One region of the Streptomyces sp. JNUCC 64 genome, then DNA from elsewhere that is predicted to be linked to it. Evidence: predicted binding sites of a transcription regulator. Region 1 holds the regulator's gene; the other holds the start of a gene.
What was found. Region 1 encodes HspR, which represses chaperone genes until heat shock. Its sites were predicted from a motif close to TTGAGNNNNNNNNNCTCAA; they were not measured.
Positions count from the first base shown of each region.

Region 1 (14,684 bases):
CTGGCGCGTCGACATCGACGAGAAGGCGTTCAACCCGCAGCAGATCTCCGCCTTCATCCTCCAGAAGCTCAAGCGGGACGCCGAGGCGTACCTGGGCGAGAAGGTCACGGACGCGGTCATCACCGTCCCCGCCTACTTCAACGACTCGGAGCGCCAGGCCACCAAGGAGGCCGGTGAGATCGCGGGCCTCAACGTCCTGCGCATCGTCAACGAGCCGACGGCCGCCGCCCTCGCGTACGGCCTCGACAAGGACGACCAGACGATCCTCGTCTTCGACCTCGGCGGCGGCACCTTCGACGTCTCGCTGCTGGAGATCGGCGACGGCGTCGTCGAGGTGAAGGCCACCAACGGCGACAACCACCTCGGCGGCGACGACTGGGACCAGCGGGTCGTCGACTACCTGGTCAAGCAGTTCAACAACGGCCACGGCGTGGACCTCGGCAAGGACAAGATGGCGCTCCAGCGCCTGCGCGAGGCCGCCGAGAAGGCGAAGATCGAGCTGTCCTCGTCCACCGAGACCTCGATCAACCTGCCGTACATCACGGCCTCCGCCGAGGGCCCGCTGCACCTGGACGAGAAGCTCACCCGCGCCCAGTTCCAGCAGCTCACCTCGGACCTGCTGGACCGCTGCAAGACCCCGTTCCACAACGTCATCAAGGACGCGGGCATCGCCCTCTCCGAGATCGACCACGTGGTCCTGGTCGGCGGCTCCACCCGGATGCCCGCCGTCGCCGAGCTGGTGCGCGAGCTGACCGGCGGAAAGGACGCCAACAAGGGCGTCAACCCGGACGAGGTCGTCGCCATCGGCGCCGTGCTCCAGGCCGGTGTCCTCAAGGGCGAGGTCAAGGACGTCCTGCTGCTCGACGTCACCCCGCTGTCCCTCGGCATCGAGACCAAGGGCGGCATCATGACCAAGCTGATCGAGCGCAACACCACGATCCCGACCAAGCGCTCCGAGATCTTCACCACGGCCGAGGACAACCAGCCGTCCGTGCAGATCCAGGTCTACCAGGGCGAGCGCGAGATCGCCGCGTACAACAAGAAGCTCGGGATGTTCGAGCTGACCGGTCTGCCGCCCGCGCCGCGCGGCGTCCCGCAGATCGAGGTCGCCTTCGACATCGACGCCAACGGCATCATGCACGTGACCGCGAAGGACCTGGGCACGGGCAAGGAGCAGAAGATGACCGTCACCGGCGGCTCCTCGCTGCCGAAGGACGAGGTCAACCGGATGCGCGAGGAGGCGGAGAAGTACGCGGAGGAGGACCACGCCCGCCGCGAGGCCGCCGAGACCCGCAACCAGGGCGAGCAGCTCGTCTACCAGACGGAGAAGTTCCTCAAGGACAACGAGGACAAGGTCCCCGCGGACGTCAAGACCGAGGTCGAGACCGCCGTCGCCGAGCTGAAGGAGAAGCTCAAGGGCGAGGACGCGGCCGAGATCCGCACCGCCACCGAGAAGGTCGCCGCCGTCTCCCAGAAGCTCGGCCAGGCCCTCTACGCCGAGCAGGGCGCCCAGGGTGCCGCCGCCGGTGACGCGGGCGCGGCCGGGGCCAAGGCCGACGACGACGTCGTCGACGCCGAGATCGTCGACGAGGACCGCAAGGACGGTGCGGCGTGACCGAGGAGACCCCGGGCTTCGACGAGCAGGACGAGCCCGCCGACGTCTCCGAGGGCACCAGTGCCGCGAACGCCGACACGGACGGCGGCACCTCCGAGTCCGACGGGTCCCCCTCCGAGGGGGGCCCGGCGGGCCGGGCCGGGGACGCGGGCGCGGCGAACGCCGGGCTCACCGCCGAACTGGACCAGGTGCGCACCGCGCTGAGCGAGCGCACCACGGACCTCCAGCGGCTCCAGGCCGAGTACCAGAACTACCGCCGCCGGGTGGAGCGCGACCGGATCGCCGTCAAGGAGATCGCCGTGGCGAACCTCCTGAGCGAGCTGCTGCCCGTCCTCGACGACGTCGGCCGCGCCCGTGACCACGGCGAACTGGTCGGCGGCTTCAAGTCGGTGGCCGAGTCCCTGGAGACGGTCGTCGCCAAGATGGGCCTCCAGCAGTTCGGCAAGGAGGGCGAGCCCTTCGACCCGACGGTCCACGAGGCCCTGATGCACAGCTACGCGCCGGACGTCACCGAGACGACCTGCGTGGCGATCCTCCAACCCGGGTATCGAATCGGCGAGCGCACCATCCGCCCCGCGCGGGTGGCGGTCGCCGAGCCCCAGCCGGGCGCCTCGGCCACCAAGGCGGACGAGACGGACGGCGAAGAGGACGGCAAGGGCGCCGACGGCGCCGAGGGCAAGGACAGCGGTGCGCCCGACGAGGGCTGACCGCGGCACGCACGGAGAGGAGGGACGCCGGGGATGAGCACCAAGGACTTCATCGAGAAGGACTACTACAAGGTCCTCGGCGTCCCCAAGGACGCCACCGAGGCGGAGATCAAGAAGGCGTACCGGAAGCTCGCCCGCGAGTTCCACCCGGACGCCAACAAGGGCAACGCCTCGGCCGAGGAGCGCTTCAAGGAGATCTCCGAGGCGAACGACGTCCTCGGCGACCCCAAGAAGCGCAAGGAGTACGACGAGGCCCGCGCCCTCTTCGGCAACGGGGGTTTCCGCCCCGGACCCGGAGCGGGCGGCGGCTCGTTCAACTTCGACCTGGGCGACCTCTTCGGGGGCGGCTCCCCGGGCGGCGGCGGTGCCCAGCAGCCGGGCGGTTTCGGCGGCGGCATCGGCGACGTCTTCGGCGGACTGTTCAACCGTGGCGGCGGGGGCGGGGGCCGTACCCAGCCCCGGCGCGGCCAGGACATCGAGTCCGAGGTCACGCTGAGCTTCACCGAGGCGGTGGACGGCGCGACCGTGCCGCTGCGGATGTCCTCGCAGGCCGCCTGCAAGGCGTGCGCGGGCACCGGCGACAAGAACGGCACCCCCCGGGTGTGCCCCACCTGCGTGGGCACCGGCCAGGTGTCCCGGGGCGGCGGGGGCGGCTTCTCGCTCACCGACCCGTGCGTGGACTGCAAGGGCCGCGGACTGATCGCCGAGACCCCCTGCGAGGTGTGCAAGGGGTCCGGGCGGGCCAAGTCCTCCCGGACCATGCAGGTGCGCATCCCGGCCGGCGTCTCGGACGGACAGCGCATCCGGCTGCGCGGCAAGGGCGGCCCGGGCGAGCGCGGCGGCCCGGCCGGCGACCTGTACGTGGTGGTGCACGTCGGCACGCACCCCGTGTTCGGCCGCAAGGACGACAACCTCACCGTCACGGTGCCCGTCTCCTTCGTGGAGGCGGCGCTCGGCGGCGAGGTGCGGGTGCCGACGCTGGGCGGTCCGCCGGTGACGCTGAAGCTGCCGCCGGGCATCCCCAACGGCCGCACCATGCGGGCCCGCGGCAAGGGCGCCGTCCGCAAGGACGGGACCCGTGGCGATCTGCTGGTGACGGTGGAGGTCGCGGTGCCCAAGGACGTGACCGGCAAGGCCCGGGACGCCCTGGAGGCGTACCGGGAGGCGACCGCGGACGACGATCCGCGGGCGGAGCTGTTCGAGGCCGCGAAGGGAGCATGAGGGCCATGGACGCGATGGGCACCGGCGGACGCCGCCGCGGCAACCCCTACCAGTTGACCGACGACTCGCCGGTGTACGTGATCTCGGTCGCGGCCCAGCTCAGCGGCCTGCACCCGCAGACCCTGCGCCAGTACGACCGGCTCGGCCTGGTCTCCCCGGACCGCACCGCGGGCCGGGGCCGCCGCTACTCGGCCCGGGACATCGAACTGCTCCGCCAGGTGCAGCAGTTGTCCCAGGACGAGGGCGTCAACCTGGCCGGGATCAAGCGGATCATCGAACTGGAGGGCCAGGTGGCCGCGTTGACCGCGCGCGTCGCCGAACTCCAGGACGCGGTGGAGGGCGCGGCGGCCGCCATCCGGCAGCGCGAGGCCGCGGTGCACGCCTCGTACCGCCGGGACCTGGTGCCCTACCAGGAGGTCCAGCAGACCAGCGCGCTGGTCGTGTGGCGCCCCAAGCGGGGACAGGAGTAGCGCCTCCGCCGTCCGGCGGGGCGAGCGTGGGCCGAGGGGCCGGAAGGTGAACCTTCCGGCCCCTCGTTCCGTCCGGCGGACCGGACGGGCACACCCCGGTGAACCCCCCTGTAGCTAACCCGGGTGTGACTGTCTGTGAGGTGTGCGAAGCTTGGGGTGCTCGCTCACACTCCCGTGATGTGGGGGACCGTGGTCACGGCTGGTCGGTGGGGCCCGCCCGATCGACGGCCCCCGGTGCCGCCCGTCGGTCCCGGCCGTCTCTCCGGCCGGTGCGCCCGGCGGGCGCCGGAAGCGAGGGTGCCCCCGGGTCGACCAGGGGGATTGGCCGACTCGGGGATCACCCGGGGCGACCAAGAATTCCCCTCCCCTCGCCCCGCGCCCACTCTGCCGGTCACGGGGCGACGGCACCACCGTCATCTTGTTGCACTGCGCCAAGAGGCGGGGTGGACGCAAGGGGAAAGAACCGAACGAACCGGTGGCAATTCCACCGGTGGTGGGGACGGGGAGATGACTGAGGCGCACGCGCACGGGGTGGACCGGCTCTGCGAGGAGGGCGAACGGGTCTACCGGCAGGCGCTGGACGCGGGCCGCGTCGGGCGGGCCGCCGTGGGCGGGGCGCCCTGTCTGCTCGAACTGGGCCTGCTGCACCCCGACCCCGACGACACCGAGTGGCTGGTGCCCGAGTCCCCCGGCGGGGTGCTCGCCCGGCTGAGCCGGTCCCTGCGCGACGAACTCGCCCAGGGCCAGGCCCGGGCCGCCGCCATGGCCCGGCTCGCCGAGCGGTACGCCTGCCTCGCCCCGGAGGGGTTCGCGGGGATCACCGGCGCCGGGGCGGCGCCCGGGGTGCCCGGACTGCGGGTGCTGGAGAGCAAGCCCCGCATCCGGGAGGCCATCGCGGAGGCGTCCGACGGCTGCGCCGTGGAGCACCTGGCCGTCCAGCCCGGCGGGGTGCGCCGGGAGAACGTCCTCAAGGACGCGCTGCCGCTGGCCCTCGACATGGCCGCGCGCGGGGTCCGCATGCGGACCCTGTACACCCACTCCGCCCGGCACGGGCAGGGGCTCTACGAGTACGTGGAACGGGTCGGGGGCGCGGCGGAGGTCCGCACCCTGGACGAGGTCCCCGAACGGATGCTGATCTTCGACCGCAAGGTCGCGTTCGTCCCCGCCACCGAGGACCGCACGGTGGCGCTGGAGCTGCGCCACCCCGGGCTGGTGGAGTTCCTCGCGATCGTCTTCGAACGGTTCTGGCGGCTGGCCCACCCCCTGGTCGAACCGTTGCCCGTCCGGGCCGGGGTGGAGGGCATCACCCGGCGGGAGTGGGCCATCGCGGCGCTGCTCGCCGAGGGCCACACGGACGCGGAGATCGCCACCCGGCTGGGCATCAACGTCCGCACCGCGCGGCACCACATCCGCAAGCTCGCGGAGGAGCTGGGGGCTGCCAGCCGGGCCCAGTTGGGGGTGCGGATCGCCCAGGCGGGGCTGGACACCCCACCGAGGCCCCCGACGCCGGCGTCGGGGGCGTAGCCCCCTTCGGGGCGGTGCGCTTCCGCCTCTCCGGGTTTCGGGTGCGGGTGCGTCCGGGCTGGTCGCGCCGTTCCCCGCGCCCCTTTGGGGTGCTTGGGGACGGGGTCAGTTCGTGGGCGGGGGGTCGGTGGGGCGGTCGTTGGTGAGGTGGTGGGGGCAGGTGTGGTGGGTGATGGAGGTGGTGTCGCCGTTGGTGCTGGTGCGGCTGGTGTAGCCGATGACGATGGGTGCGGTGGTCCAGCGTCCGCAGGTGTGGCAGTGGGCGCCGGTTTCGGTGGGTGGGCCGTCGTGGAGGAGTGCGTCGCGGGTCATGCGGCGGCCGTTCCGGTCCCGGTCCCCGTGACCTGGTGGACGCCTCGTGCGAGGTAGGGGTAGTCGTAGCCGCGTTCCGCGAAGGCGGTGGCGTAGAACCGTTCGCGTTGGGCGGGGCTCAGGTGCTGGGCTTCTTCGGCGCGGAAGATCGCGAGGGCTTCGGCTGAGCTGGGGCCGGTCCAGGGGCGGCGCCAGGGGTCCCGGTCCGGTGCGGGGGTGGGGATGGCTACGGGGACGGGGGCGGGACTGAGTTCGGGTTGGGTGAGGTGTTGGGCGGTGTGGCGTCCGGGGCGGGTGCGGCGGGTCAGGGGCAGATGGGCGAGCACCCGTACGAGGGCACGGGCGATACGATCGCGCATACGTCGGTCAGCTCCTCTGAAGCTGTCTTGGCGGAGCCCCGATGGACCGGTGCAACGGTCTGTCGGGGCGTTTGTGTGCGGTGGGTCAGGTGGTCGCTTGGTGGTGTCCGTCGAGGAGTGCGGGGAGTGGGGTTCGGCGGACGTTTCCGGTGGGGGTGTCGGGGGAGAGCGGGCAGCCGGTGAGGTTGCCGTTGGGGTGGATGGTGAGGCGTCCTCGGGCGTGGTGGGCGTAGGTCTCGTCGAGTCCGGGTCCGGGTGGGGGGTTGCGTCCTGTGGTCCAGGCGCGGTCGATGGTGACGCGGGTGACGCCCATGGCTGTGAGGTCGGCGCGGGCCCAGCGGATGCGCTGGCCGTGGAAGGTGTCCGTGATGCGGGCGCGGACGCGGACTCCGCGCTGGACGGCTTGGCGGATGGTGTGGCGGATGTCGCTGTGGCTGCCGGGGTGTCCGGTGAGGTGTTCGTGCTGGTGCGAGGAATCGCTGTGGTAGCCGGTCGTCACGCCGATGCCGGGCCGGGTGAGCAGGTCCCACCAGTCATCGCGGATGTGGGCGAGGTCGGTGTACAGCTCGACGGTCATCCCCGACGACAGGGCGTGTGCGGCGAGGTCGGTCCAGTGGGGGTGGAGGGTCGGCTCCCCGCCGATCAGCCGGAGGTGGGGGACGCCGAGCGCGGCGGCGTCGGTGATGACGCGGCGCCAGTCGTCGGGGGTCATGTTCCCGGGTACGGCCCAGGGTTCCGGTTCGGAGAGGCAATGGGCGCAGTGGCGGGGACAGCGGCCGGTGATCTCCAGTTCCAGCGAACTGATCCCCGCGAACACCCTTCGCAGCGGGGACGGTTCATCAACCAGCGGCATGGGCCGTTCCTTATCACTGTGTCAAAGTTGCGGGTCGCGGTCGCGCGGTCGTGGTGAGTGGTGCTCCCCCTGCCGGGCGACAGGTCAGCGGGGCAGGGGGAGGTCCAAGGGGCCCGGATACGCGGCTTAGGTCGCGGTGTCGGGTCGGGCGGTGAGCACGTACCGCTCGCCGTGCTCCGCCGCGATGACCTGGACGGTGCCCCCGGCTCGTAGTCGCCGTATCGCGGGGGCGTGGTCCTCGTGTAGCGCCCAGGTGCGAAGGCGGGTGGGTGCGTCACCAGGGAACTCGTGGTCCGGGAACGGAATCTCGTTCAGCGCGTCCAGGTGGATGGGCCCGCCGTCAGGGTCCGGGTCGAGCCCGTCCGCGATACGGAACGCCTGTTTGCGCAGCCAGCGCAGGGCCCGTCCCGGGTACGGGCTGGTGAACGTCCCGAGGACCATCCGGGTGTCCCAGTCCCCGTAGACCGAGGACCACTCCGCCACCACCTGGGCTCGGTACCGGGGCAAGGGCTCGGGAGCCTGGCTCACGTCGTGACCCCCGGCAAGGTACTCGGGTCGACGTCCTCCGGCGGGTCCCACTGCACCGTCTCGAACAACGCCCGGTCGAACCGACGATGACCCGTCTCCCGGAAGTGAACCTCGATCCACCGCGCCGCGCCCTCGGCCGTACGGAACTCCGGACCGGGCGGCGGTGTCGCGTCGCACTGGGGCGACCCGGAAACGCACTGTGCATACGCGCTCGCGCCCCAGAACTCTAACTGGCGCAGGTTCCACTTGGTATGACGGAAAAGCCTGCTCACGGCTACACACCTCCCCGACTGCTGTGAAGGTTCAATTCGTTCAGCGCGGGGCGGATCTGGTCCAGGACCGTCGCGGGACGTACGTCCTCGCGGCGCGCCGTCCACTCGATCCCACCGCTGGGCGGGCGGAGATAGACCGGTCCCCAGGTGATGTCCATGACCCTCCCTACGACCCCGCGTCCGATGTCGAATGCGAGTCCGCCAATCGCGAGTTCGTCACCGCACACGACGTGCGACCCCGTCTCTCCGCATCGCCTTCGATGCCTGTTCCATGACCGTCCTGCCTTCACTTTCGGGGCTGAGCGAATCCGCGCGAGGGCGGCAAGCGACCTGCGGTGTCCCCGTGCTCGTCATCGACGCGGACTTTCGCCTGTCTCGGTTGGTGGCCGCCCGTACGGAGATCGACACGGGCGGTCACTGAATAGGCAACTCCCTTTCGAGGGAGCTTGGTTAGGGGGCCCAGCGATGTGCTCCGGAGTGTCGGCTAGGGGGTTTTGGGTCCCTCTTTGCCAGCAGGTCCGGGAGTAATCGGGCTACCGTGCCGGAATGGACGCCATCCGCAATGCGGTGCTTGAGGCATGGATGACCGAGCACGGTTACAGTTCCAACAGCTTCGCCGAGGCGATGAACAGAGCCGTCGAACGACTGACCGGACGTTCCTCTGGCTATGACGGCTCATCGGTCCGGGCGTGGAAGTCGGGCCGGGTCAAGTGGCCCAAGTCGGTTACTCGCAAGGCGTTTGAGGACGTCACCGGATTGTCCGCCGTAGCTCTGGGATTCATCCCCCGGGGGCGGTCCGCACCCGTCCCCGACCCGCCTAGGCAGGAGGACTCTGATATGAAGCGCCGTGCTTTCGCCAGTGGGGTGGCGGCGGTCGCCGTGGACGTGGCCACGCCTGGCCCCAGGACATCGCGTCGCATCGGCATGAGCGACGTCAACCGTCTGAACGAGCGTTTCGCTGACATCGTCATCAGCGACCACCGCCACGGTGGGCGACTCGGCATCGAAGAGGAAGCCGTCGCGCTCGCCGGGGAAGCGCTGGAACTCCAGAACGCCGGTGGTGCGACGCAGCGGGTACGCAACAGTCTCTACGCCTCCGCCGCGTCCTTCCGGTCCTCGGCCATGTGGGCCGCGATCGACGGCCGTCGTTACGAGGCGGCCAAGGCGCACATGCGGGAGGCCCAGGCACTCGCCGAGCTGTCCGGCGACCAGACGATCAAGTTCCGCATCTGGAGCCACGCGGGAACCATGTACCGGCACCTGGGGCGTCCCACTGACGCCCTCGCCGCCAATGACGTCGCCCGCAATCTGAGCCTCACCCGGAGGGACCCGCTGTTCGCGTCCCTCGGCCATGCCCGCCAGGCGGCCACCCTCGGCTCCATCGGGGACGCTCCGGCCACACGACACGCTCTCGGTTGCGCACAGGACGCGTTCGAACGTGCTGATCCGGGTCTCGCCCGCCCGGTATGGATGACCGGGGCCCGTGACGGAGCGGAACTGGAAACCCTCGCTCTCGCCGCGCACCTCCGTCTCGGGGACTTCGCGCGGGCCGAGGCACACGCCCATCGGGGCCTCGCCCTGCTCCGGCCACGGATGCGACGTGACCGGGCCCTCAACACCGCCCGGCTCGCGCACGCCCAGCTCGCCCAGGGAGAGCCCGAGGCCGCTACGGCCACCGCCACGAGCGTCCTTGCCGATGCCGCCCGGCACCCCCGTGTCTCGCGGGTACTGCACGGGTTCGACGTGGCGCTCCGCACCACCGCGCCTGGTAGTGCCTCTGTCCGGACCTGGGAGGAGCACACCTCCACTCGCTCGGGGGCGCGCGAGCACCAAACAGGCCAGCAGCCGCGCTGACCTTCACGCTTCGAGCCAGGGAACGCGGCGACGTCAAGGCGCAGCCAGCCGTCCCTGACCCCGCCTGTGATGATCTCCTTGAGGTGTACGCCGACGGGAACCCGGTCGGCTACGCCTACGGGAACACCATCGAGCACGGCGATCGTTACTGGCTGCGTTCCAGCCCGACACCGCCCGAGGAGTACACCCGGCACCCGGTCGTGGCCCTCAAGGAGATCGGCGTCCACCCGGCCTGGCGGAAGACCGGCACCGCCCGCCGCATCCACGACACCCTGCTCACCGCCCGCACCGAGCCGTACGTCACGCTGATGGTCAACCCGGCCGCCGGAGACGGAAAGGTCCACGCCCTCTACAAGTCATGGGGATACGAGGACATCGGACACAGCCAACCGTCCCCCACCTCACCCGTACTGACCGTGATGATCCGCGCCAGGTAGAGGGGACGGGAGTCGGCCGGGGTTCGCCTCGGCGAGCTGTTCCCGGGACCGTAGGTGGCGGGGGCTCCTCGTCCGCTCGGAACGGTGACCGCCGCGTCCTCGGAGCCGTGCGCTGTCGGTGTTCCACCGGCTCGGCCGCGCCGTACGGTCATTCGCGTCCTGGCCGGTCCGGCTCAGTACTCCCTCAACTGGCCGGGCCGCTCGAAGTAGAAGCCCCTCGGTCCCTGCGGCACCTGCGGTTCGTGGCTCTCCGCAGGGGACGTCACCGCTGTGACGCCCTCGACCAGGGAGTCGCCGTTGAGGACGCGTTTGCCGTCGAAGCGGTGGCCGGTGGAGCCGAAGATGTGGGTTCCCTTGCCCAGCCGCATCAACCCAGTGACGATCTGTGCCGCCGAGAGGAGCACGCCGTCGGACACCAGCGGGACGGAGAAGAAGACGTTCGTCTTGTCGCGTGCCGTCGGGCCGGTCCACAGGGCGACGATCACGCGTGGCTCGGGCTCCTTCGGGTCCGGGACGCACCCCCGGACGTAGTACGGCTTGGCGATCTGGGCCGTCGTGTAGTGCCACAGCGCGGCCGCGAGGGCGCGCTGGGTGCGGAGCAGGGCGTCCGGGGGGACGGTGGTCGGCTGTCGGTCGGTGGCGGGCACTTCCTCACCTCGCTGCGATAGGCGGTGGGCGGTGGTTCGCACCGGCCCGTTCTCTCTCTACCCCCCCCCCGGGGGGGCGCGCCGAAGGGGCGCGGGGAACTGCGCGAGCGACCCACCACGCACCCGAGGGCGGGGGGAGGGGCGCGCCCCCGTCCCGTGTCCTCCCCCGGACCGGGGTCATCCGTGTTCCAGGATGCCCGACCGGCCGATCAGGTAACCGAGTTGGGCGCGGCTGCCGCTGCCCAGCGCGTCCGCCAGCTTGGCGATGTGGACCCGTACCGTGCGGACGTTCATCGCCAGTCGGCGGGCGATCTCCGCGTCGGTGAGCCCCTCGATCAGCAGTCCCGCGATCTCGTGCTGGCGGGCGGGCACCCCCCGGGGCGCGGGGCGGTGCGCCGGGGTCGGCCACATCGGGGTGGCGAGCCGCCACAGCCGCTCGAAGGTGGTGACGAAGTACGCGACCAGCGCGGGCTGGCGGATCTGGAGGGCGGCGGTGCGGTCGGTGCTGGCGGGGATGAAGGCGGTCGCCCGGTCGATCACCACCAGCCGTTCGGTGACCTCGCTGAGGGTGCGCACCTCCACGTCGCCGAGGAGCTGCTCGTAGTGGCCGACGACCACCGCCGAGTGGCGGGCGGTGTGCTGGTACAGGGTGCGCATCCGGGCGCCCCGGTCCAGCATGGCCTGCTCCCGGGGGCGGGCGGTCGCCAGGGCGGTGGGCGGCCGGGCCCCGCCCGGCTGGATGGTCAGCAGCTCCTCGCGGGCCCCGCTCATCGCCTCCGCGATCGCCTCGTCGATGCGCAGCGTCCCGTCCAGCGCGGTGATGCCGCCCTGGCCGTCGGCGGCCCCGGCGGCGCCCAGCGCCAGGAACGGTTCGAAGAGGTCCGCGAGGGTGGCCTCGCGTCTGCGGTGCCGGGCGATGTCCTCCTCGATGGCCCGCAGCAGCCGGGGCAGCACCACGGCCGGGGCGGTGGGCAGCAGCCACCCGGCGCCCTCCGGGTCCGGCCGCAACAGCCCCGCGTCGAGCAGACAGGGCGCCCCGGCGGCGTCCCCCGCCGGTATCCGGCCGGCGCGCAGCGCGTGCGCGTACGCCTCCGTTCCCGTTGTGCAGAGGTCCTCGACGGCGTGGGGGAGGTGGCCGTCGGTCCGGCGCCCCGGGTCCGGGGTGGGGTCCGTCACTGCTTCCGCTCCAGGAGGGCCCGGGGCGGCGTGGGGCGGCCCCGGCTAGTCGTCGGTCACTGATCGCGCTCCAGAATGCCCGACCGGGCTATCAGATAGCCGAGCTGGGCACGGCTCCCGCTGCCCAGCGAGGCGGCGAGCTTGGCGATGTGGGCGCGACAGGTGCGGACGTTCATGCCGAGGCGGCGGGCGATGGCCTCGTCCACGTACCCCTCGACGAGGAGCTTGGCGATGGACTGCTGGACGCCGGTGATGCCGTCGGGGGTGGCGGGGTAGGGCACCTCGTCCAGCAGGGGGGTGGCCCGTCGCCACAGCTGCTCGAAGACCCGGATCAGATAGCGGACCAGTCCGGGGTGGCGCAGTTCCAGCGCCACGTCGTCCTTGCCGCTGCCGTCGTTGCCCGCGGGGATGAAGGCCACCGCGTCGTCACAGATGATGAGCCGCTCGATCAGCTCCTCCAGGGTGCGGATCTCGATCAGCCCGTCGGCCATCCGGTCGACGTACGCCATCGTGCCCTGGCTGTGCCGGACGGTGTGCTGGTAGAGGGTGCGGATCCGGACGCCCCGGTCGGTCAGCGGACGGTCGCGTTCCAGGGCCTGGCTGAGGATGTGTTCGCTGCGGCGGCCGCCGGGCTGGACGGTGAGGACCTCGGAGCGGACCTCGGAGGTGGCCAGGTTCAGCGCCGCGTTGATCCGGTCGATCCCTTCGAGCACGGTGATCGCGTGGGTGGGCGCCGGGGCCTGGGCGCTGAGCGCCATGAACGGCTCGAATGATTCGGTCAGTTCGATGGACAACCGACGTCTGTCCAGGATTTCCCGTTCCAGCGGGTGGAGGCGCTGCGCCAGGGCCACCGAGGGCGGGACGGGCCGCAGCCAGTTCGCATCGTCCGGATCGGGGTGGAGAAGGGCGAATTCCAGGAGGCACGGGGCGGCGATCACCTCGGTGCGGGCGATGCGTCCGGCACTCAGTGCGCTCGCGTAGAGCTGTCCTCCCTCGGCGCACAGCTCGGCCATGGAGTGGTGATGTGTCGGATGTGTGTTGGTTATAGGCAAATCTCCACCCCCCAGGGTCTTGTACATGCAGGAACATGATGCATCGGTTCAGTGGTGTTGACGTGCCTGAATGAGTCATCGTCTTGTTGCACCGGGGGAGAGGACTCATCAGGTGAGGACGAAGCCGACTATGTTCAAGAGAATGCTTCGCTCAGTGCTGGCGACTTTCTCCGTGGTGGTGGCAGCGGGCGCACTCGGTCTCGCAGGCGCCACGACCGCTCAAGCCGACACCGGCTGGGGCTGGGTCGCACCGGCCAAGGGCGGCTCGGTCATCAGCAAGCCAGCCGACACCGGCTGGGGTTTCTCCGTTCCGGCCAACGTCGGCAAGACCGGCGTCAGCAAGACCAGTGTCACCAAGACCGGCGTCACCAAGACCGGCTGGGGATCATGAGCACGCCGCCCGACGATCGTTCCTTCCGTCGCGAGATGGCCACCGCCTATCGCTCCGGATGGCACTTCATCGACTTGGTCACGGCGATCCCCCACCAGGGCGACTCGCTGATGGTGACCCTCTTCGGGGAGCCGGTGGTCGTCGTCCGTGACGAGGACGAGGACGTCCGCGCCTACCGGTGCCTGCGCAGGCCGCGGGGTGCTCCCCGTCCCGTCCGATGTGCCATCCGGTACGGGATGATCTTCGTCAATCTCGACCAGCGTGACCATGAACAACTGGTGGACCGCGACGCTCCGGTGGCGCGCGACACCCCGACGACCATTTCCGCCACCCCCCGCAGTGCCTGAGGCGATTCCCCCGTCGTTATAGATCGCCTTGGGTGCTTCCCCCCGCAGCGGCGCCACCGTGAACCTGAAACGCGGTGGCGCCGCTGTCGTCGTCCCTCCTCCTCTTCTCCCGCTCCTCTTGGTGCCCGCGCCGCCTCGCTCCGCCCGCCTGGCACCCCGTGCCGTCTCCGTTCCGCGCCCCTGAGCCCCCGAGCCCCGAGCCGTCCCGGCCGGGGCTTTCGTCATGCCGGTGGCCGGGAACCCCTACGGGGACCCGCTTCCGGTAACCCCTAGGGGGAATCCTCCTCAAGGGTGAGTGGAATAGACTCAACTTTGTGTAAGTTGGTCTGGTCAGGTGTAGTGAGCGACGACAGGAGGAGACAGCGCACGTGGACGCCGAGCTGACGAACCGGAGCAGGGACGCCATCAACGCGGCGAGCAGCCGCGCCGTCGCCGGGGGGCACCCCGACCTCACCCCCGCGCACGTACTGCTCGCCCTGCTGGGCGGGGACGGCGCTCCCGCCGCCGAGAACATCACCGATCTGCTGGTCTCGGTCGAGGCCGACCAGGCCGCCGTGCGCGCGGGGGCGGAACGGCTGCTCGCCGAGCTGCCCAGCGTCACCGGCTCCACGGTCGCGCCCCCGCAGCCCAGCCGGGAGACGCTGGCCGTCCTCGCGGACGCGGCCCGCCGCGCCAAGGACCTCGGCGACGACTTCCTCTCCACCGAGCACCTGCTGATCGGCCTCGCCGCGAAGGGCGGCCGGGCCGGTGAGATCCTGGCCGGGCAGGGCGCGACGGCGAAGAGGCTGCTGGCGGCCTTCGAGGAGAACAGGGGAGGGCGCCGCGTGACCACACCGGACCCGGAGGGTTCGTACAAGGCGCTGGAGAAGTTCGGCACCGACTTCACCGAGGCCGCCCGGGAGGGCAAGCTCGACCCGGT
Region 1 covers NZ_CM137015.1:4,446,828-4,461,511, forward strand. Annotated here, with positions in the region: gene dnaK (molecular chaperone DnaK) at 1-1,615, shown strand, start outside; gene grpE (nucleotide exchange factor GrpE) at 1,612-2,322, shown strand; gene dnaJ (molecular chaperone DnaJ) at 2,356-3,543, shown strand; gene ACVWNX_RS18380 (heat shock protein transcriptional repressor HspR) at 3,558-4,013, shown strand; gene ACVWNX_RS18385 (helix-turn-helix transcriptional regulator) at 4,521-5,537, shown strand; gene ACVWNX_RS18390 (hypothetical protein) at 5,643-5,849, opposite strand; gene ACVWNX_RS18395 (hypothetical protein) at 5,846-6,208, opposite strand; gene ACVWNX_RS18400 (radical SAM protein) at 6,294-7,061, opposite strand; gene ACVWNX_RS18405 (hypothetical protein) at 7,188-7,568, opposite strand; gene ACVWNX_RS18410 (hypothetical protein) at 7,586-7,861, opposite strand; gene ACVWNX_RS18415 (hypothetical protein) at 8,699-9,715, shown strand; gene ACVWNX_RS18420 (GNAT family N-acetyltransferase) at 9,712-10,152, shown strand; gene ACVWNX_RS18425 (hypothetical protein) at 10,326-10,799, opposite strand; gene ACVWNX_RS18430 (helix-turn-helix transcriptional regulator) at 10,977-11,975, opposite strand; gene ACVWNX_RS18435 (helix-turn-helix transcriptional regulator) at 12,032-12,988, opposite strand; gene ACVWNX_RS18440 (hypothetical protein) at 13,158-13,418, shown strand; gene ACVWNX_RS18445 (hypothetical protein) at 13,415-13,765, shown strand; partial or broken gene clpB (ATP-dependent chaperone ClpB) at 14,134-14,684, shown strand, end outside.

Region 2 (14,684 bases), 2.0 Mb from region 1:
ACCAGCGGCGGACCGACGACAGTGACCCACCCAGGGGGGCGGGCAGCCACCGCGCACCCGCGGTCGAAGACGGGTTCCGGGAGGCGGCCCCGACCGGGGCGCGGGGAACCGCGCCGCTTCAGGGCGCGGGGACGCGTCCTGCGCAGGGGCCCGGCCGGGTCAGTCCTCGTCCTCGTCGTCCAGGCGGGCGAGCCACGTCGCGAGGCGTTCCACGGGGACCTCGAAGTCGGGGTTCAGGTCCACGAAGGTCCGCAGCTGCTCGGCGAGCCACTCGAAGGTGACCTCCTCCTCGCCACGCCGCTTCTCCAGTTCCTCGATGCCCCGGTCGGTGAAGTACACGGTTCCGCTCCTGCTCAGGACCCTACGGTTGGTCCCCTCAGGGTACGGCCCCGGGAACGGGTGAGGCCCCGGGCGGTCACCGCCCGGGGCCTCACCACGGCTCACGCCGTGGGCGTCACGCCTCGAACACCTCGCGCACGAGCTGCTCCTGCTCGGCCTGGTGCCGCTTCGCGGAACCCACCGCCGGCGACGAGCCGTGCGGACGGGAGATCCGCCGCAGCCGCTCGCCGTGCGGAACGTCCGCGCCGACCGCCAGGTCGAGGTGGTCGATCAGGTTCAGCGCGATGAACGGCCACGCGCCCTGGTTCGCCGGCTCCTCCTGGACCCAGAGGTACTTCTCCGCGTTCGGGTACTTGGCGATCTCCGCCTGGAGCTCGGCACCCGGCAGCGGGTACAGCCGCTCGATGCGGATGAACGCGGTGTCCGTGGTGCCGCGCTTGATCCGCTCGGCCTCCAGGTCGTAGTAGACCTTGCCCGCGCAGAAGACGACCTTGCGCACGGCCGCCGGGTCCACCGTGGTGTCCCCGATGACCGGACGGAAGCCGCCCGTCGTGAACTCCTCCGTCTTCGACGCCGCGGCCTTGAGCCGGAGCATCGACTTCGGGGTGAAGACGACCAGCGGCTTGTGGTGCGGGTTGTGGACCTGCCAGCGCAGCAGGTGGAAGTAGTTCGACGGCAGGGTCGGCATCGCGACCGTCATGTTGTTCTGCGCGCACAGCTGGAGGAAGCGCTCCGGGCGGGCGGACGAGTGGTCCGGGCCCTGGCCCTCGTAGCCGTGCGGCAGCAGCAGGGTGACGCCCGAGGTCTGGGCCCACTTCTGCTCGGCGGAGGAGATGAACTCGTCCACGACGGTCTGCGCGCCGTTGACGAAGTCACCGAACTGCGCCTCCCACATGACGAGGGCGTCCGGGCGGGCCAGCGAGTAGCCGTACTCGAAGCCCATCGCCGCGTACTCCGACAGCAGGGAGTCGTAGACGTTGTAGCGGGCCTGGTCGTCGGCCAGGTACAGCAGCGGGGTGTAGTCCTCGCCGGTGACCCGGTCGATGAGGACCGCGTGGCGCTGGCCGAAGGTGCCGCGACGGGAGTCCTGGCCGGAGAGCCGGACCGGGGTGCCCTCCATCAGCAGCGAGCCGATGGCGAGGGTCTCGCCCATGCCCCAGTCGATCGTGCCGTCCTCCACCATCGCCGCGCGGCGCTGGAGCTGCGGCAGCAGCCGGGGGTGGACGGTGACCCGCTCGGGGATGTTCACCTGGGAGGCGGCGATCCGCTTGACGACCTCCTCCGAGACCGCGGTGGTCACGGCCACCGGGAACTCGGCCTGCGGGTCGGGCACGTGGACCTCGCCCGGCTGGGCGGTGGCCTCGCGGACCTCGGTGAAGACCTTCTCCAGCTGGCCCTGGAAGTCCTGGAGCGCCTGCTCCGCCTCCTCCAGGGTGATGTCGCCGCGACCGATGAGGGACTCGGTGTACAGCTTGCGCACCGAGCGCTTCTTGTCGATCAGGTCGTACATCAGCGGCTGGGTGAAGGCCGGGTTGTCCGACTCGTTGTGCCCGCGGCGGCGGTAGCAGATGAGGTCGATCACGACGTCCTTGTTGAACGCCTGACGGAACTCGAACGCCAGCCGCGCCACCCGGACGACGGCCTCGGGGTCGTCGCCGTTGACGTGGAAGATCGGGGCCTCGATCATCCGCGCCACGTCCGTCGCGTACATGGAGGAGCGCGAGGACTCCGGGGCGGCGGTGAAGCCGACCTGGTTGTTGATGACGATGTGCACGGTGCCGCCGGTGCGGTAGCCGCGCAGCTGCGACATGTTGAGCGTCTCGGCCACGACGCCCTGGCCCGCGAAGGCCGCGTCGCCGTGCAGGGCGACCGGGAGGACGGTGAAGTCCGTGCCGCCCTTGTTGATGATGTCCTGCTTGGCGCGGGCGACGCCCTCCAGGACCGGGTCGACCGCCTCCAGGTGCGAGGGGTTGGCGGTGAGCGAGACCTTGATCTGCTCGCCGTCCAGACCGGTGAAGGTGCCCTCGGCGCCCAGGTGGTACTTGACGTCGCCGGAGCCGTGCATCGACTTCGGGTCGAGGTTGCCCTCGAACTCCCGGAAGATCTGCGCGTAGGACTTGCCGACGATGTTGGCGAGGACGTTGAGCCGGCCGCGGTGGGCCATGCCGATGACGACCTCGTCCAGCCGGGACTCCGCCGCCGAGTCGATGACCGCGTCCAGCAGCGGGATGACGGACTCGCCGCCCTCCAGCGAGAAGCGCTTCTGACCGACGTACTTGGTCTGGAGGAACGTCTCGAACGCCTCGGCGGCGTTCAGCCGCCGCAAGATGCGCAGCTGCTCCTCGCGCTCCGGCTTGGTGTGCGGGCGCTCGACGCGGTCCTGGATCCACTTGCGCTGCTTGGGGTCCTGGATGTGCATGAACTCGATGCCGGTGGTCCGGCAGTACGAGTCGCGCAGCACGCCGAGGATGGAGCGCAGCTTCATCATCGACTTGCCGGCGAAGCCGCCGACCGCGAACTCCCGCTCCAGGTCCCACAGGGTGAGGCCGTGCTCGGTGATGTCCAGGTCGGGGTGCTTGCGCTGGCGGTACTCCAGCGGGTCGGTGTCGGCCATGACGTGGCCGCGGACCCGGTAGGAGTGGATCAGCTCGAAGACGCGGGCGGCCTTGGTGACGTCGTCGTCGTGCGAGGCGTCGATGTCCTTGAGCCAGCGGACCGGCTCGTAGGGGATGCGCAGCGCTTCGAAGATCTCGTCGTAGAAGCCGTTCTCGCCGAGCAGCAGGTTGGCGACGACGCGCAGGAACTCGCCGGAGGCGGCGCCCTGGATGACCCGGTGGTCGTAGGTCGACGTGAGCGTCATGACCTTGGAGATGCCGAGCTTGTTCAGGGTGTCCTGGGAGGTGCCCTGGAACTCCGCGGGGTAGTCCATCGCCCCGACGCCCATGATCACGGCCTGGCCGGGCATCAGACGCGGCACGGAGTGCACGGTGCCGATGCCGCCGGGGTTGGTCAGCGAGACCGTGACCCCGGTGAAGTCGTCCATGGTCAGCTTGTTGTCCCGGGCGCGGCGGACGATGTCCTCGTACGCCTGCCAGAACTCGAAGAAGTTGAGCGTCTCGGCCTTCTTGATGGCCGCGACGACGAGCTGGCGGTCGCCGTTCGGCTTCACCAGGTCGATCGCCAGCCCGAGGTTGACGTGCTCGGGCTTGACCAGGGTCGGCTTGCCGTCCTTCACCGTGAAGGAGTTGTTCATCGACGGCATGGCCTTGACGGCCTGCACCATCGCGTACCCGATGAGGTGCGTGAAGGAGATCTTCCCGCCCCGGGCGCGCTTGAGGTGGTTGTTGATGACGATGCGGTTGTCGAACAGCAGCTTCACCGGGACGGCGCGCACGGACGTGGCCGTGGGCAGCTCCAGGGAGGCGTTCATGTTCTTGGCGACGGCGGCCGAGGGCCCCCGCAGCGTCACGAACTCGGGGCCCGAGGGGGCCTCGGCGGCGGGTGCCGGAGCGGGCGCGGCGGCCTTGGCCGGAGCACCCTGTGCGGTGGTGCCCGGGGCCGGGGCGGCCGGAGCCCGTACGGCGGGCGCGGCCGGGGGGGCCGCGGCGGCCTTCGGAGCCGGGGCGGGCGGGACGGCCGCGGCCGGGACGACGGGCTGGGCCGCCTCCGTGACCGGGGCGGTGGTCTCCGCCGGGACCGGGGTCGCGGCTGCGCCCGGCTTGTAATCGGCGAAGAAGTCCCACCAGGCGCGGTCTACCGAGTCCGGGTCCTGGAGGTACTGCTGATAGATCTCGTCGACGAGCCACTCATTGGCACCGAACGCCACGGCGGGGTCCTTGCCCTGCCCGGGGTGTTCGGTCGTGGGTGCACCTCCCGGCCGGGGGCTGGGGGAGCTCGAGTTACTGGGGGACTGTGGCGACACGGCGGCAACCGCCCTCTTCCGCTTCACAAGATGATGGACAGCGGGAATCAAGGCTACGCCTTGCGGGGCCAGGAGTGCAGGCGGGACGGGTGATCCGTCGCGTAAGTCACACTGGAACCCGTGTTTCGGGGAGGGGAATGGCGGGAAACAAGCGGGGTTCCCTGTCATCAGTGGGGCAAACGCGCACGTCAGGGCGCGGCAGGTCGACCCGTGAGGCGCTCGGAGCGCCCTGGGTGACGGCTCTCGTTCGTACTGGATCGTGTCAGCACGTCGGATGCTCGGCAGCGTCCGGAATCCGATCGATTCGGTTCCGGGCGCGACCGGAATGGACGGGAAGACCCACGGAACCGCTCCCACGAGCACGGGGAGGGGACCGTTGGACCTGGCCTGTCGCCCCGAACCCTAACGTCAACCGGGGCCACGGGACAGCCCCGGAAGGATGACCTGGATCCGGCAGCCCCGCGAGGACTCGGCCACCCCGATCCGTCCCCCGTGCAGTTCCACCGCCCAGCGGGCGATGGCGAGCCCCAGTCCGGTGCCGCCGTCGCTGCTCCCCGGCCCCGGGGGCGGCGGCACCGGGGACCCCGGACCGCCGCCCGCCGGGTCGGTGTACGGCCCCCGGTTGAACCGCTCGAAGACCCGGTGCCACTCCGACTCGGGGATGCCGGGGCCCTCGTCCACGACCTCCAGGGTCAGCGACTCGGGCCCCTCGCCGCGCCGCGCCCGGACGGTCACCCGGCCGTGCGGGGGGCTGTGCTTCACCGCGTTGTCGATCAGGTTGGCGACCACCTGGTGGATGCGTTCCGGATCGGCGTGCGCGGTCAGCTCGGGAGGGGACACGTCGAGGTGCAGATGGACGTCCGTGCGGGTGTGGCTGCCGGAGCCGGAGGCGATGCCCGCGCGCGCGGAGGAGACCATGTTGGCTTCCTTCAGCACCCCCGACAGATACGGCCACACCTCGAAGCGCCGGGTCCGCAGCGGCACCACCCCGTTGTCCAGCCGGGAGAGGTCCAGCAGGGTCTCCACCAGCCGCCCGAGCCGTTCGGTCTGCTTCAGGGCGGTGCGCATGGTCTCCGGGTCGGCCGCCGAGACCCCGTCCACCACGTTCTCCAGCACCGCCCGCAGCCCCGCGATGGGGGTGCGCAGCTCGTGCGAGACGTTGGCGACGAGTTCCTTGCGCTGGCGGTCCTGGGCCTCCAGGTCGTCGGCCATCCGGTTGATGGTGGCCGCGAGGTCGCCCAGTTCGTCGCCCCGGTCGTGGCCCCGGACCCGCCGGGTGTAGTCGCCGTGCGATATGGACCGGGCGACGGTGTTCATCTCGTCCAGCGGCGAGGTCAGCGAATGCGCCACGAACTGGGTGAGCAGCAGGGTCGCGATCACCGAGAACACCGTGATGAACCGCAGCTCGGTCTCGGTGCGCACGGCGATCATCAGCAGTCCGGTGGTGATGAACACCGAGACCACGACCAGGGTGCCGAGCTTGGTCTTGATGGAGAACGGGCGCAGTCCGCGCGCGGCGGGGGCGCGGTGGCCGTCCGCCGGGCCGCCGGGGCGGTCCGTGGTCCGGTCCTCCGAGGTCCGGCTGTCCATGGTCCGGCTGTCCGCGATCCGGACGTCCGTCGTCCGGTCGTCCGGGGCGGGGTGCCGGTCTCCGGGGCCCCGGAGGCCGGGGGGAGCGTCCCGGGCGGCGGCGGGACGGCCGGGGCCGTTTGAGGGGCGGTCGGGTCCGGCGGCGGGACGGCCGGGGGCTTCCGGGGGGCGGTCGGGTCCGGCGGCGGGGTGCCCGGGGCCGTGGGGCGGCCGGGCGGGGCCGTCGGGGGTCCGGGCGGCGGGCCCGCTCACGGCGTCGGGGTCTCCAGCGCGTACCCGACCCCGTGGACGGTCCGGATGCGCTCGGCGCCGATCTTGCGGCGCAGGGCCTTGATGTGGCTGTCGACGGTCCGGGTGCCGGAGGCGTCCGCCCAGTCCCACACCTCGGCCAGCAGCTGTTCCCGGGAGAGCACCGCGCGCGGGGTGTTCGCCAGGCACACCAGCAGCTCGAACTCGGTGGGCGTCAGATGCACGTCCGCGCCCCGGATGCGCACCCGGCGCTGGGCGTGGTCGATCTCCAGCTCCCCGAGGCGCAGCGAACCGCCGCGCGGGGTGGTCGCCGCGAGGGCGGCCCGTTCGACCCGGCGCAGCAGCACGTGCACCCGGGCGGCCAGCTCCCGCATCGAGAACGGTTTGGTCATGTAGTCGTCGGCGCCCACGCCGAGCCCCACCAGCATGTCCGTCTCGTCGTCGCGGGCGGTGAGCATCAGCACCGGGACGGGGCGCTGGGCCTGGACCCGGCGGCAGACCTCCAGCCCGTCGAAGCCGGGCAGCATCACGTCGAGGATCAGCAGGTCGGGCTGCCACGCCTGGGTGGTGTCCACGGCGGTGGGCCCGTCGCCCGCGGTCTGGACGAGGAAGCCCTCGGCGCGCAGCCGGGCGGCGATCGCCTCGACGATCGTGGCGTCGTCCTCCACCACGAGCACCCGCCGCTGCGCGCCGCCGGGTACCGGGGCGCCGCCTTGCTGGGTGGTGTGTGTCTGCTCCATCGCCCGCCCCTGACTGAGCTGTTCGGAATCCGTGGGGTGAACCCATGGCTGTGCCCGGCGCCCCGGTGATCGGCGCGCCGGTGTGCAGACTAAGGGCACGGAGCGCGCCCCGGCTATCCAGCTCTGACGGCGAGGTGGACGACGTCCGGAACGCCCCTCGCGACGGCGATTTCATGGGTACGGACCGCTTGGAACCCCGAATTCCGCAATGTTCCTTCGAAATCGGCGGAGGGTTGCGCGGACCACACCGCGAGCACTCCGCCGGGTCGCAGCCGCGCCCGGCACAGGGCGATCCCGGTGGGCGCGTAGAGCCCGCCGTTGTCCTCGGTGACGGTCCAGTCGGGTCCGTTGTCGATGTCGAGGCAGAGGGCGTCGTAGCTCCGGTCCGTGGCGCGCAGGTGCTCCAGGAGCCCGGTGTGGAGGACCTCGGTGCGGGGGTCGGCGAGGGCGGTGCGGGTGAGGGGGGAGAGCGGGGCGCCTTCGCGGTGCCAGCCGATGACGGCGGCCTCGCGCTCGACGACGGTGACCCGGCCCCAGCGGGGGTCGGCGGCGGCGTGGGCCAGGCTGAAGCCGACGCCGAGCCCGCCGACGAGGACGTGGCCCCCGGGCGCGGCGCCGCCGTCCGCGAGGGCGTCGGCCGCCGCGTCCACCAGGAGGCGTTCAGAGCGCCCGTCGGAGGTGTCCATCAGGAAGCAGCCGTTGGCGATGATCTGGAGCAGATCGCCGTGGCGGCGCAGGACCACCTCGCCGTGGGGGCCGGTGCGGCGGTCGAGGACCTCCGGGGCGTCCGTCGGTCCCGCCGGGGCGGCCGTCGGGGCGGCACTCGGGAGGGTCGTGGGGGCGGTGGTGGGGTGCGGATGCGGCATGGGGGGCATTGTCGTGGGCCCGGCGCGGCGGATGGCGTGATCCAGCCGGTCGCGGAAGGGCTCCGGCGTGTCCCCGGAGGTCGGGGGAGAGGGCTCCGGAGCTGTTGCCGGAGGTTGGCGGAGGGGGTTCCGGAGCGGTTCCGGAGGTCGGGGAAGAGGGCTCCGGAGCGTGTCCCGTCGCGCCCGGGGAAGGAGGCTCCGCGGCGGTCCCGGATGTTTGCCCTGAGCGAACGGCGGGCCGTGGGCGGGGGAGCGGGAACAATCGGGGAGCCCCGCGCATTGAGTCGGCATAGCTCAACTTGAATGCCGAAGGGGAGATCATGGCTGCTGAGTCTGTTGGTTCCAAGGGCACCGCACTGTCGCTGCCGGTGCTGCCCCTCGACGACGAGGTGGTGCTGCCCGGCATGGTCGTCCCGCTGGACCTCAACGACCCCGACGTCCGCGCCGCGGTGGAGGCCGCCCAGGCCGCCGCCGGTTCCGCGCCGGGCAAGCCGCGGCTGCTGCTGGTCCCCAGGATCGACGGCACCTACGCCGGAACGGGCGTGCTCGGCACCGTGGAGCAGGTCGGACGGCTCGCCGACGGCGACCCCGGCGCCCTGATCCGGGGCCGGGAGCGGGTCCGCATCGGCGCCGGGACCACCGGACCGGGCGCCGCGCTCTGGGTCGAGGGCTTCCGTATAGAGGAGAGCGCGCCCGACCCGCTGCCCGGTTCCGTCACCGAACTGGTCACCGCGTACAAGGCCCTCGCCACCAGCTGGCTGCGCAAGCGCGGCGCCTGGCAGGTCGTGGACCGCGTCCAGCAGATCGAGGACGTCTCCCAGCTCGCCGACAACTCCGGCTACTCCCCGTTCCTCACCGTGCAGCAGAAGGTCGCCCTGCTGGAGACCGCCGACCCGGTCGCCCGGCTCAAGCTCGCCACCGAACAGCTGCGCGAGCACCTCGCCGAGCAGGACGTGGCCGAATCCATCGCCAAGGACGTCCAGGAGGGCGTCGACAAGCAGCAGCGGGAGTTCCTGCTCCGCCGCCAGCTGGACGCGGTCCGCAAGGAGCTGCGCGATCTGAACGGCGACCCGGACGGCGAGGCAGAGTCCGACGACTACCGGGCCCGCGTCGAGGCCGCCGACCTGCCGGAGAAGGTCCGCGAGGCCGCGCTCAAGGAGGTCGACAAGCTGGAGCGGGCCAGCGACCAGTCCCCCGAGGGCGGCTGGATCCGCACCTGGCTGGACACCGTCCTGGAGCTGCCCTGGAACGAGCGCACCGAGGACCGCTACGACATCGCGGGCGCCCGGGCCGTGCTGGACGCCGAGCACGCGGGCCTCGCGGACGTGAAGGACCGCATCACCGAGTACCTCGCGGTGCGCAAGCGGCGCGCCGAGCGCGGCCTCGGGGTGGTCGGCGGACGGCGCGGCGGCGCGGTGCTCGCCCTCGTCGGCCCGCCCGGCGTCGGCAAGACCTCGCTCGGCGAGAGCGTGGCGCACGCCATGGGCCGCTCCTTCGTCCGGGTCGCCCTCGGCGGCGTCCGGGACGAGGCGGAGGTCCGCGGCCACCGGCGCACCTACGTCGGCGCGCTGCCCGGCCGGATCGTCCGCGCGGTCAAGGAGGCCGGGACGATGAACCCGGTGGTCCTGCTGGACGAGATCGACAAGGTCGGCTCCGACTTCCGGGGCGACCCGGCCGCCGCCCTGCTGGAGGTCCTGGACCCGGCGCAGAACCACACCTTCCGGGACCACTACCTGGAGGTCGAGCTGGATCTGAGCGATGTGGTCTTCCTGGCCACCGCCAACGTCCTGGAGGCGATCCCGGAGGCGCTGCTGGACCGGATGGAGCTGGTCCGCCTCGACGGCTACACCGAGGACGAGAAGGTCGTCATCGCCCGGGACCACCTGCTGCCGCGCCAGCTGGAGCGGGCGGGCCTGGCCGCCGGGGAGGTCACGGTCGACGAGGGCGCGCTGCGCGCGCTGGCCGGCGAGTACACCCGGGAGGCCGGGGTGCGCACCCTGGAGCGGGCGATCGCCCGGCTGCTGCGCAAGGTCGCCGCCCGGCACGAGCTGGGCGAGCGGGAGCTGCCGTTCGCCGTCACCCGGGAGGAGCTGCGCGGGCTCATCGGACGGCCGCACCACGTGCCCGAGTCCGCCCAGGACCCGGCCGAGCGCCGCACGGCGGTGCCCGGGGTCGCGACCGGACTGGCCGTGACCGGCGCGGGCGGTGACGTCCTCTACGTGGAGGCGTCGCTCGCGGACCCGGAGACGGGCGCGGCGGGACTGACCCTCACCGGCCAGCTGGGCGACGTGATGCAGGAGTCGGCGCGGATCGCGCTGAGCTTCCTGCGCTCGCGCGGCGCCGAGCTGGAGCTGCCGGTCGGGGACCTCAAGGACCGGGCCGTGCACGTCCACTTCCCGGCGGGCGCGGTCCCCAAGGACGGCCCGAGCGCGGGCGTCACCCTGACCACCGCGCTGGCCTCGCTGCTCAGCGGACGGCAGGTGCGGCCGGACGTGGCGATGACCGGCGAGGTCTCGCTGACCGGCCGGGTGCTGCCGGTCGGCGGGGTGAAGCAGAAGCTGCTCGCCGCCCACCGGGCCGGGATCACCACCGTGGTGATCCCCAAGCGGAACGAGGCCGATCTGGACGACCTGCCCGCCGAGGTCCTGGCGAAGCTGGACGTCCACCCGGTGACGGACGTCCGCCAGGTCCTGGAACTGGCGCTCAGTCCGGCGACCCACCGGGCCGCCCCGGCGGTCCCGGCCGCGGCCTGACCCCCGGCGTCCTCCGAAGGCGCCCCTCACGTCCGGAACCCGCCCTCCCCTTCTTCTCTCCCGGGGAGGACGGGTTCCGGCCCGTCCGGGGTCATGCCCCGGACGGAGGGGTCAGCCGGTGGCCAGGGCCTGGACCCGGTCCAGGGCCCCGTTGAACCGGTTGTGGTCCCCGACGAGGGGACCGGTGGAGGTGTACTGCCACATGGTGTGGGTCGCCCAGCCCGCCGGGAGGGGGCCGGGGGCGGCGGCGTAGCGGGCGATCCACAGCGGGTTGACCGCGCCGAAGGCGGGGGAGCCGCCGGTGCACTGGGTCCACCAGTTGGTGGCGGTGTAGATCACCGCGTCCCGGCCGGTGCGCTGGCGGTAGCGGTCCAGGAAGTCCCGGATCCAGCCGGTCATCTGGGCGGGCGTCTTGCCGTAGCAGGCGTCGCCGTACGGGTTCCACTCGATGTCCAGCACCCCGGGCAGGGTCCGTCCGTCGCCCGACCAGCCGCCGCCGTTGTCGGCGAAGTAGTCCGCCTGGACGGCTCCGCTCGTGGTGTCCGGGGTGGCGAAGTGGTACGCCCCCCGGATCATGCCGACGGCGTACGAGCCGTTGTACTGCTGCGGGTGGTACGGGTTCTTGTAGTACGTGCCCTCGGTGGCCTTCACATAGGCCCAGCGCACCCCGCTGTCCCACAGGGCCGGCCACGCCACGTTGCCCTGGTGGCTGCTGACGTCGACGCCCTCGGTCTGCGCCACCCGCGTGGACCGGTTCTCCGGCACGGCTTCCGGGCCGGCGCCCCCGTCGTGGGCGAGCACCCCGATGCCCATGTGCGCGGAGCCGCGCGGCGGCACGGTGGGAAGGGCGGGGACAGGGGGGACAGCGGGAACAGCGGGGTCGCCCGGTACGGCGGGTTCACCGGGCACACCGGGTTCGCCGGGCGGGACGGTGATCCCTGGGCCGGTGGTGCCGACAGCGCCGGTGATGCCGGTGACGCCCGTAGTGCCGCTGGTGTCCGTGGGGGGAGCGGGAGGCGTGGAGCCCAGCGGCGCGGTGGGGTCGGTGTGGAGCGTCGGGTCCACAGGCGCGGTGGGGTCCGTGTGGAAGGTGTGGTCGGGAGGAACCGGCGGCGTCACCGGGACGGCGGACGCGGCGGTGGTGACGGTCGGGTCCCCGGGCGCCGGGCCGTCCTCGGCGACGGCCGTGGCGGCGGGCAGCAGTGTTCCTATCGTCAGGAGCGCGGTGAGGAACGGCCGCCGGGGCAGCGGCGACCGGAAGGGGCGTCCGGAGCGGTCGCCGGTCCGGGAGCGGGACGTGGTGCGGGTTCGGTGCACGGGGGCCTCCGTCGGCCTGGGGAACGCGGGCTCGGATACCAGGACTACGGCGCCCGGCGCCGGGGCGCGCGTCGGAGACGGCCGGTCGCCGGACGGGGAACACCCCTTCGGCGGGACTGCGAAATACTGGGGGGACCGGGCGGCGGAGCCGTCCGGGGGAGCAGCGGGGACCACGGGAACGGGGAAGACGGGGCATGGACACGGACGTGGACGAGGTCCGGGACGGAACGGGTCCCGGCCGTGACCGGGCGGACGGGACGGGCGGCGCGACGGGCCCGGCCGGGGAGCCCGGACCGCCCGGCGGGGATGCCGCCGACCTGGTACGGGTGGAGTTCCTGGCGCTCGAACGGGAACTGACGGTGTTTCTGCGCCGGGCCCGCGCCGCCTCCGGGGAGATCGCCCGGGCGGTCCATCCGGAGCTGGAGCCGGGGGCGTACGGGCTGCTGGTGCGGCTGGACGAGAGCGGGGCGCTGCGGGCGACCGACCTCGCCGGTTACGTGGGGGTCGGCAAGGCCACGATGAGCCGACAGCTCAAGGTGCTGGAGTCGCTGGGCCTGGTGAGCCGGGACCCGGACCCGGCCGACGGCCGGGCGTCGTTGATCCGTTTGACTGACGCGGGACGGTCCCGGGTGCACCGGGTCCGGGAGGCACGGCGGGCCCGGTACGTCAGCCAGCTGGCCGACTGGGCCCCGTCCGAGGTCGCCGAACTGGCCCGACTGCTGCACCGCCTCAACAGCTCGACCTCGGTCTAGCCCCGGTCGCGGTCCTGGCTCCAGCCCCGGCCCTGTCCCTGGCCCTGTCTCGGGCCGCGCTTCCCGGACCCGGCGCACCCGGGCCTACCCATCGGTGGGGTCTCCGCCCCGCACGGCCCGTGCCGTCCTGAGGAACCGTGACGTCCGGCGGCGCCCCCGCCCCGGGAGGGGTCAGAGCACCGCGTACACGGCCGTCGCGTCGTCGTGGCGCTTGCCCCGGGCGGGCTCCGGCCCGGCGTTCTCCGCCGCCCGGACCCGGTCCACCAGTGCCTGGGGTCCCCGTTTGGCGAGGAGGTCGTGGCACTCGGCCCAGTCGCCGAGGCCGAACCGTTCCACCCAGCGCGACGCCCCGTCGGTGAGCGCGGCCAGGGAGCGCACCGTCTCGCGGGGCAGTTCCCCGGTGAGCGCCCGGGCCGTGACCCCGGGGTCGGCGGCGGCGGTGAAGAAGCCGCCCTCCTTGTTGCGGAGCAGGGTGTCGGTGGCCTCCACGGAGCGGAGGACCTCGCGGGGCGCCCGGTCCAGCCGGTCGTCCAGGACGGCCTCGACGCCCCCGTCGACGCGCTCCAGGAGCAGCACCGAGTCGGACAGCACCAGGTACTCGACCCTCGTGCGGTCCCACCGGGCGAGGACCACCGTCGCCTGGGGTGTTCGCACGTGAGAAAGGTCACACGTCTGACGGTGCGCGTCCGCGGTCCTACGGATCGCGTGCGAAAGCACCTCCCGCAGCGTCAGATCTCCTCGCGAAACGGACAGTTCGCCGAGGGTGCCGCCGAGGCGCGCGGTGAACCAGGGAACCCCGTGCAGGCATCCGTCGTCGCCCGGCGGCGGAGTGACCCCGTCCAGTACGACCAGCGTTCCGCCTTGTCCGGAGGCCGGGGCCGCCGTCGAGACGAAGTCCTCGTTGGGCCGGTCGGGGTTGCCGGGCGCCGTGGCGATTTCCATCCGCATCGGACCAGTCTGCACGAGCGCCCACCGATGCCCATGAATCGGTGGCGGGGGTGACGCAGAGGTGAACGAAGGTCAACGGTCCGCCGGTCGTCCGCCGGGGGATCCTGACTGGTTTGCGGAGGAATGGTGTGTTCCGTCGAGACGTGGTGGGGCATCCTGCCAAACGCCGCCGATCACGTCCAACCGACCCACCGCGCACCGGGGGTGACGCGTGCCACGGGAACTTGCCGCTCAACTCCCGGTCGATGTTCACTCCTTCGGGTGGCGGGTCCGGTGATGCGCGACCACTCCCCACCAGCGCTGGAATGGTCAGGTTCCGAATCCGGCGGAACCGGTGGCTGACGGTCCGTCATCCGGACCCATGAGTGCCGGAACCATGGGTAGTCGACTCAGAATGCGAGCACCGGTGCAGAAGATGCGGCCTCGGCGCAAAGGCGGGCGGACGGCCCCGGAGCAGAGCGCGGTTCCGTCCCCGTCCGGTCCACCCGGCACGCCCGGGGGGCCCTCCGGCGTGCCCGGCCCGCCGCCGTCCGCGACCCCGCCGACCGGTACCGGTCCGGACGGCGGCCCCGCCGGTCCGCCGCCGTCAGGGGGACCCGCCGTCCGGGGGAACCCTCCGTCCGCCGACGGGGCGCCCCGCAAGCGCCGCGCCCGGGTCCGCAACCGGCTCCTCGTCTCCGTCACCGTCGTCGCGGCGGCCGTCGCGGGTGCCGGGGCCCCCGCCCTGCTCACCGCCTCCACCGACCTCCGGGACGCCCAGCGGCTCGTCACCGCCGCCGAACGCGCCCGCGAGGGCAGCGCCCTCGCCCACGCCCTCGCCGCCGAACGCGACGAGATCATCGCCTTCATCGCCGCCGGACGCCCCGAGGGCGAGGGACTGTCCGAACAGCGCGCCGCCCGCGTCGACCGGCGCGTCCAGGAACTGCGCGCCGACGCGCCCCCCGCGCTCCGCGCCGACCTGGACGCCGTCACCGCCGCCCGCCGCGCCGCCCTCACCGGCGAGGGCGGCGCCCTCAAGGCCCACGAGGCGTACGCCCGGGTCATCACCGAACTCCACCGGCTCGCCGAGGACGTCGCGGCCCGCACCCCGCCCGTCGCCGCGCCCGGCGCGCGGTCGCTGGCCGACCTGGACCGGGCCGTGGAGCAGACGTCCGCCGCCCGGGGGCTGCTGCTCGCCGCGCTCGCCGTGCCCCGTTCGACCGCCACCC
Region 2 covers NZ_CM137015.1:2,464,884-2,479,567, reverse strand. Annotated here, with positions in the region: gene ACVWNX_RS09840 (DUF6104 family protein) at 160-339, opposite strand; gene ACVWNX_RS09835 (multifunctional oxoglutarate decarboxylase/oxoglutarate dehydrogenase thiamine pyrophosphate-binding subunit/dihydrolipoyllysine-residue succinyltransferase subunit) at 455-4,261, opposite strand; gene ACVWNX_RS09830 (HAMP domain-containing sensor histidine kinase) at 4,670-5,851, opposite strand; gene ACVWNX_RS09825 (response regulator transcription factor) at 6,100-6,840, opposite strand; gene ACVWNX_RS09820 (spermidine synthase family protein) at 6,954-7,706, opposite strand; gene lon (endopeptidase La) at 8,027-10,459, shown strand; gene ACVWNX_RS09810 (lysozyme) at 10,571-11,368, opposite strand; gene ACVWNX_RS09805 (MarR family winged helix-turn-helix transcriptional regulator) at 11,971-12,528, shown strand; gene ACVWNX_RS09800 (protein phosphatase 2C domain-containing protein) at 12,700-13,476, opposite strand; gene ACVWNX_RS09795 (sensor histidine kinase) at 13,871-14,684, shown strand, end outside.
Region 2: the regulator HspR is predicted to act here: its motif matches at 7,986-8,004, upstream of lon (endopeptidase La).